Regions from separate parts of the Glaciecola petra genome, predicted to be linked through region 1. Evidence: predicted binding sites of a transcription regulator. Region 1 holds the regulator's gene; the other holds the start of a gene.
The links. Region 1 encodes NrdR, which represses ribonucleotide reductase genes. Its sites were predicted from a motif close to AAACACNANATNTNGTGTTT; they were not measured.
Positions count from the first base shown of each region.

Region 2: a site for NrdR is predicted at 927-946, ahead of nrdA (class 1a ribonucleoside-diphosphate reductase subunit alpha). Genes of this name have one in related genera too.

Region 1 covers NZ_JAVRHX010000004.1:29,102-32,931, reverse strand. The annotation lists gene lpxD (UDP-3-O-(3-hydroxymyristoyl)glucosamine N-acyltransferase) at 1-195, shown strand, start outside; gene glyA (serine hydroxymethyltransferase) at 430-1,686, shown strand; gene nrdR (transcriptional regulator NrdR) at 1,771-2,226, shown strand; gene ribD (bifunctional diaminohydroxyphosphoribosylaminopyrimidine deaminase/5-amino-6-(5-phosphoribosylamino)uracil reductase RibD) at 2,272-3,468, shown strand; gene RM552_RS13080 (riboflavin synthase) at 3,515-3,830, shown strand, end outside.
Region 2 covers NZ_JAVRHX010000001.1:1,237,682-1,241,511, forward strand. The annotation lists gene ubiG (bifunctional 2-polyprenyl-6-hydroxyphenol methylase/3-demethylubiquinol 3-O-methyltransferase UbiG) at 4-714, shown strand; gene nrdA (class 1a ribonucleoside-diphosphate reductase subunit alpha) at 1,125-3,446, shown strand; gene nrdB (class Ia ribonucleoside-diphosphate reductase subunit beta) at 3,549-3,830, shown strand, end outside.

The sequences.
Region 1 (3,830 bases):
ATTGCTGATAAAGTGCAAATTACCGGTAATTCAATGGTAACCAAATCTATTAAAGAAGCGGGAGTGTACTCTTCAGGCATGCCCGTATTACCAAATAGAGAATGGCAAAAAAATACCGTGCAACAACGTCAAATAGGAAAGTTATTTGATCGCGTCAAACAACTTGAATTAAGTTTAAAAAACCAAGATAAATAAAAGTACAATAAACGACTGAATTTATTACAAAAATGATCACAATATTTTGTGTGTTTGGGCGAAGGTAGCAATGCAGCTATTCTCTTGTCAAGATATCGTGCATTAGTGCTATTAGATATTCGATTTCATCTATATACAAAGCTGTCAAAAACGCTACAATATGCACGATTTTTTTGATGAGCTTCATACTTTGCTTATCAAACCTTCCCCAATTTTTGTGAACGAGGAGCCCGCATGCTGTCACGCAATACGTCCATCGCTGAATTTGATCCAGAATTATCTGCTGCGATGGAAGCAGAAAAACAACGCCAAGAACACCATATTGAACTAATTGCTTCTGAAAACTATTGTAGTCCTAGAGTGCTTGAAGCACAGGGTTCACAACTCACAAATAAATATGCTGAGGGCTATCCGGGGAAGCGATATTATGGTGGCTGTGAGCATGTGGATGTGGCAGAAGAGTTAGCCATTGAAAGAGCAAAGCAGTTATTTGATGCCGATTATGCCAACGTACAGCCGCATTCAGGTTCACAAGCGAATACTGCTGTTTTTATGGCCTTAATTAACGCAAATGACACCGTACTTGGCATGAGTTTGGCAGATGGCGGCCACTTAACCCATGGCTCTCATGTTAATTTTTCAGGTAAGACTTATAATGCGGTGCAATATGGTTTGCATCCAGAAACCGGCATTATTGATTATGACAATGTTGAGGCGCTTGCCCTTGAACATAAACCAAAACTTATAATCGGTGGTTTTTCAGCTTACTCAGGTATTGTAGATTGGGCGCGTTTTAGACAAATAGCAGATAAAGTAGGTGCTTATTTATTAGTCGATATGGCTCATGTTGCGGGTTTAGTGGCTGCTGGCATTTACCCCAGCCCAATTCCACACGCACATGTTGTAACTACCACCACGCATAAGACGCTCGCTGGTCCAAGAGGCGGATTAATACTATCGGCTTGTGGCGATGAAACGCTATACAAAAAATTCAACAGCTCAGTATTCCCTGGCAATCAAGGTGGGCCATTGTGCCATGTTATTGCGGCTAAAGCAGTAGCCTTTAAAGAAGCCTTGTCTGACGATTTCAAAACGTATCAACAACAAGTATTAATTAATGCAAAAGCGATGTGTTCGGTGTTGCAAAGCCGTGGCTATAAAGTTGTATCAAATGGCACTGAAAACCACCTGTTTTTATTAGACCTGATTGACAAAGACATCACTGGTAAAGATGCCGATGCAGCATTAGGTAATGCAAATATTACCGTAAATAAAAACTCGGTTCCTAACGACCCTCGGTCACCATTTGTGACAAGTGGTTTGCGTATTGGTACTCCTGCCATTACACGTCGCGGATTTAGCGAAACCGAAGCCAAACAAGTGGCGAATTGGATTTGTGATGTGCTTGATAATATCGATAACCAGGAGGTTATTGATAGTGTTAAGAGTCAAGTTGTTAGTTTGTGTGAAAAATTCCCTGTTTACAGCTAATATTATTGTTAGGTAAATAGTGTAAATCTATAGGTCCACTAAGCCGGTTTATGCCGGCTTCGTTGTTAAATAAAGGTATGTTTAATGTTTTGTCCTTTTTGTAGTGCACAAGAAACAAAAGTTATCGATTCTCGTTTAGTTGCTGGTGGAGAGCAGATTCGGCGCAGACGTCAGTGCTTAGAATGCACTGAACGTTATACTACATTCGAAATAGCAGAACTTGTCATGCCCAAAGTGATTAAGCGCGATGAAACCCGTGAACCTTTTGACGAAGATAAACTGGTTGCTGGTTTGACCCGAGCACTTGAAAAACGGCCTGTTAGCACAGAATCCATCCATCAGACCATTGCTAAAATCAAGTCGTCTTTACGAGCTGTAGGCGAGCGAGAAGTGAAATCTGAGTTTATAGGTGAACTAATCATGTCTGCATTAAAAGAGTTAGACAAAGTCGCCTACGTGCGATTCGCTTCAGTTTATCGTTCGTTTGAAGATGTGAAAGAATTTGGGGAAGAAATTGCCAAGCTATCAGATGATGTATAAATTTTCGCAAACCGAATTGACACTGCTGATAAAACAAAAGCCATTATGTCGAATTTAAAACCAAATTCTAAATTTAGCACTTTTGATGCCAATATGATGGCAAGAGCCTTAGCGCTAGCCACAGAAGGGCGGTTCTCAACGACACCAAACCCACACGTGGGCTGCGTAATAGTATCAGAACCACATGCAACAAAAGACCAATTTGACGAAGCACCAGTCATTATAGGCGAAGGCTACCATGAAAGAGCAGGTCTAGCCCATGCAGAAATTAATGCAATGGAACAAGCAGTAGCAAATGGGCATAGCTTAAAGGGTGCGAGTGTTTATGTGAGTTTAGAGCCCTGTGCTCATGTTGGCCGAACAGGTAGCTGCGCGCAAGCTCTGGTAGCGGCAAGAGTAAAAAAGGTTGTTGTTGCTTGCCTAGACCCTAATCCAATGGTGGCAGGGAAAGGTATTAACATCCTGAAAAATGCTGGTATTGATGTATCGATAGGATTAATGCAAAGTGAAGCACAAGAACTCAATAAAACCTTCTTTTTTAGAATTGAACATGGACGTCCATTTGTCAGTGTTAAATTGGCGTCGAGTTTAGACGCTAAAACGGCTTTAGCATCTGGTGAAAGCAAATGGATTACTACTGAGCAAGCGCGAGCCGACGTGCAAATAGAGCGAGCTAAGGCATGTGCAATTTTGACTGGATCTGGCACGGTACTGCACGACAACCCCCAACTGAACGTGCGAACTCATCAATTGCCAAGCGATATTGCTGTTCGTTTTTCTCGGCGGCAAAAACAACCTTTAAGGGTTATTATAGACAGCCAGAATCAATTGAGCAGTCAACAACATAACATCCTTAGTGATGGCGCTCCTACGCTGGTTTATAATATAAAACACAATTCTGCTATCGAACATGAAAATGTTGAACAAAGGCAGCTAAATAGTCGAGGTAACGGTCAGTCTAATATAGGACAAAAAATCGACCTGTTGGCAATGCTTAAAGATTTAGCCTGCCAAGAGATTAACCATGTATGGGTGGAAGCGGGCGCAAACCTATGTGGAGCTTTGTTTGAAAAGGGTTTGGTTGACGAATTGGTGGTATATCAAGCACCGATGATTTTAGGTAACAACGCGAAAGATTTACTGAAAGTTAACGCGCCCGAATTTTTAAAAGACGCAACTCGCTTCTCAATTAGCGAGCTCAAATTGGTAGGCGGCGACATCAAAATTAGAGCAAACTTATGAATTTCTTCCATTCACATATCATTACAACTAACACAATAGGAATATCATGTTTACAGGCATAATAGAATCTGTTGGCAACATTAGACGCTTAGATGACCTTGGCGATAATTTTCGTTTAGAAGTACATGTAGGTAAACTTGATATGCACGATGTGCATTTAGGTGACAGCATTGCAACAAGCGGTGTGTGTTTAACAGTGGTTGACAAAGGCGATGATTATTATGCCGCGGATGTGTCAGCTGAAACTATTAAATATACAGGCTTTGCTAATTATAAAATAGGCGATAAGGTCAACTTAGAAAAAGCGATGCGCGCAGATAGTCGATTTGGCGGGCATATTGTGAGTGGCCATGTTGATGGCG
Region 2 (3,830 bases), on a different contig from region 1:
ATCATGAGTAATATTGATACTGATGAATTATCAAAGTTTGATGATTTAGCTAACACATGGTGGGATAGAAACGGAGAGTTTAAGTCTCTACACGATATTAACCCGCTTAGAGTAGATTATATAGAAAGTTATGTTGGTGGTGTGTTCGGAAAAACTATCGTCGATATTGGTTGTGGTGGTGGCATTCTAGCAGAAGAATTAGCGGCTAGAGGCGCTATTGTTACTGGTATAGATATGGTGCAACGGTCGTTAGATGTTGCTAAATTGCATATGTTAGAAAGTGGCGCCGATGATTTACAGCTAAATTATGCTCTTAGCACTGTAGAAGATTGGGCGGATAAGCATGAGCAACAATATGACATTGTGACTTGTCTAGAAATGTTAGAACATGTGCCTGACCCTTCGTCCATTGTAAGAGCCTGTGCTCGTTTGACAAAACCAGGCGGTAGAGTCATCTTTTCTACTCTTAATAAAAACCTTAAGTCTTATCTTCTCGCAATAATAACCGCTGAACATGTTTTAGGTATGGTACCCAAAGGAACACATGACTATCAAAAATTCATTATGCCCGCAGCGTTAAATAAAATGATTGAACAAACGGAGCTAGTGCCAGAGCATATTACTGGGTTACATTTTAACCCGCTTGCAAACCAATACTATTTATCTGACACAAATGTAGACGTAAACTATTTTATCGCCTGTCGTAAAGAATAAAAGCCTTATTATTGAGATAAAAAGTGATATGAAATGAGCTTATTTTTTACACTATAATCTTTTTTGTAAGGAAAATATTTTTGTTATAACAAATTGTTTTAAAAAAATATTTTATCCATACTAAATTGTTGCTTCTTCTTAAACTATTGTTGTATTTAAGGTTTATCGATAGTTCATACTAACATAATTTCAAGTGTCAATTATTTGACGCAAAACACTACATATAGTGATTGCAAAGCAGTCCCAGACACACTATCTTGTGTATGACACAGTGAGCCAACCCACTCAAAAACTAAAATAACGGCTTGCTTGCGCTAAATTATAATTCTCGTAAATAACAAACTATTAAAAATAGACCACGGTGTTTTGCCGTCAAAACCCGTAAAATATTAACGCCAAAGAGCATAATAATGAATAATAACTTACTAGTTACAAAGCGTGATGGTACTCAAGAACCGATCGATCTTGAAAAAATACATAAAGTCGTTTCTTGGGCAGCAAAAGGGCTTGAAGATGTATCTGTTTCTCAGGTTGAAATTAAAGCCCAAATTCAATTTTATAATGGCATAAAGACAGAAGAAATACATGAAACTATGATTAAGTCAGCGGCTGATTTAATCACAACTGATACCCCTGATTATCAGTACTTAGCGGCTCATCTTTCTATATTTCATCTGCGTAAAAAAGCGTTTGGCCAATTTGAGCCTCCACACTTGTATGAGCAAGTGACTCGTATGGTAGAGCAAGGCAAATACGACAAACATTTACTAGAAGATTATAGCCAGCAAGAATTTGAAGAAATGAACGATATTCTTGATCATTCTAGAGACATGAATTTTAGTTATGCTGCAGTCAAACAATTGGAAGGTAAATATCTCGTCCAAAACCGTGTCAGTGGTGAAATATACGAGAGTGCACAATTTTTATATATTTTAGTGGCTGCCTGCTTATTTGCCAAATATCCACACGACACTCGCATGGATTACATAAAACGTTTTTATGATGCGACTTCTTTATTTAAAATATCACTACCTACACCGATCATGGCAGGCGTGCGTACACCAACACGTCAATTCAGTTCTTGTGTATTAATCGAAGCAGGCGATAGTTTGGATTCAATCAATGCAACGTCTAGCGCCATAGTAAAATATGTCAGTCAACGGGCAGGTATTGGAGTGAATGCTGGTCGTATTCGTGCATTAGGCAGTCCAATTAGAGGTGGAGAGGCATTTCATACAGGTTGTATTCCATTTTATAAACACTTTCAAACCGCTGTTAAAAGTTGTTCACAAGGTGGTGTACGAGGTGGAGCGGCCACTTTGTTTTACCCAATTTGGCATTTAGAAGTAGAGTCTTTGTTAGTACTTAAAAACAACCGAGGTGTTGAGGAAAATAGAGTTCGTCACTTGGACTATGGTGTTCAGGCAAATAAACTGATGTACACTCGGATGATAAAAGATGAATACATTACTTTATTCAGTCCTTCTGATGTGCCAGGGTTATATGATGCATTCTTTGCCGACCAAGCTGAATTTGAGCGCTTATATGTGCAATACGAAAACGATGAAAGTATTCGGAAGAAGCGTGTTAAAGCTATTGAACTATTCAGCCAGTTCATGCAAGAACGTGCCAATACTGGTCGAATTTACTTGCAAAATGTCGATCATTGCAACACGCATAGCCCCTTCGACCCCAAAGTTGCACCGGTACGACAAAGCAACTTGTGTTTAGAAATTGCACTACCAACTAAGCCTTTAGAGCATGTTAACGACCCAGAAGGAGAAATTGCACTTTGTACGTTGTCGGCGTTTAATTTAGGGGCAATCGAAAGTTTAGATGAACTTGAAGAATTAGCAGATCTTGCCGTTAGAGCCCTTGACAATTTGCTAGATTATCAAGATTACCCAGTACCTGCTGCTTACAATGCAACAATGGGCAGGCGTACCTTAGGTATAGGCGTTATTAACTTCGCCTATTATTTAGCAAAAAATGGTGTTAAATATTCAGATTTTAGTGCAAACCCCCTCATTCATAGAACATTCGAAGCAATACAGTATTATTTGATGAAAGCATCAAATAATCTAGCTAAAGAAGTTGGCGCATGTCCTAAGTTTAATGAAACGACATATTCTCAAGGTCTTATGCCAGTTGATACTTACAAAAAAGATCTAGACAAAATATGTCAAGAACCTTTGCATTATGATTGGGATGGTTTACGTAAAGACGTGGTTGAACACGGTCTTCGCAATAGCACGCTGTCAGCTCTTATGCCTTCTGAAACTTCGTCACAAATTTCAAATGCGACTAATGGTATTGAGCCGCCAAGGGGCCATATCAGTATTAAGCAAAGCAAAGATGGGGTATTAAAACAAGTTGTTCCTGAATATAAACGGCTGAAAGACCAATACGAGTTATTGTGGGACTTACCATCTAACGACGGTTACTTACAATTAACCGCCATTATGCAGAAGTTTGTCGATCAAACGATATCTGCGAATACTAGTTATGATCCTGGAAAGTATGAAGGCAATAAAGTGCCAATGAAGTTGTTGTTAAAAGATCTACTGACGACCTACAAACTCGGCATTAAAACGCTGTACTACCATAATACTAGAGATGGTGCGTCCGAAAAATCAGATACCGAAATGGAAATGGATAAAAGTAACGCTAACGCTCGTGAGGTTATCATAGAGGAAGATGATGACTGTGCCGGCGGTGCTTGTAAGATATAAGCACCAAGCTTAATTATATAAGTAGCTAAAAGTTTACACATTTAGACAACAATCGGCACTGGCATATAGCCTTTAAATAACACTAGGTATTATTATAATAAAATGAAATATACTACTTTTAATCAAAAAACAGTTAACACTATGCTGGAACCAATGTTTTTCGGCAATCCGGTGAACGTTGCTCGCTACGACCAACAAAAGCACCCTATTTTTGAAAAACTTATTGAAAAACAGATATCTTTTTTCTGGCGCCCAGAAGAAGTTGATGTCAGTAAAGATAGAGTAGATTTTAGTCGATTGACTGCTGCTGAAAAACATATTTTTACGTCTAATTTAAAGTATCAAACGCTTTTAGATTCAGTCCAAGGTCGTTCGCCTAACATT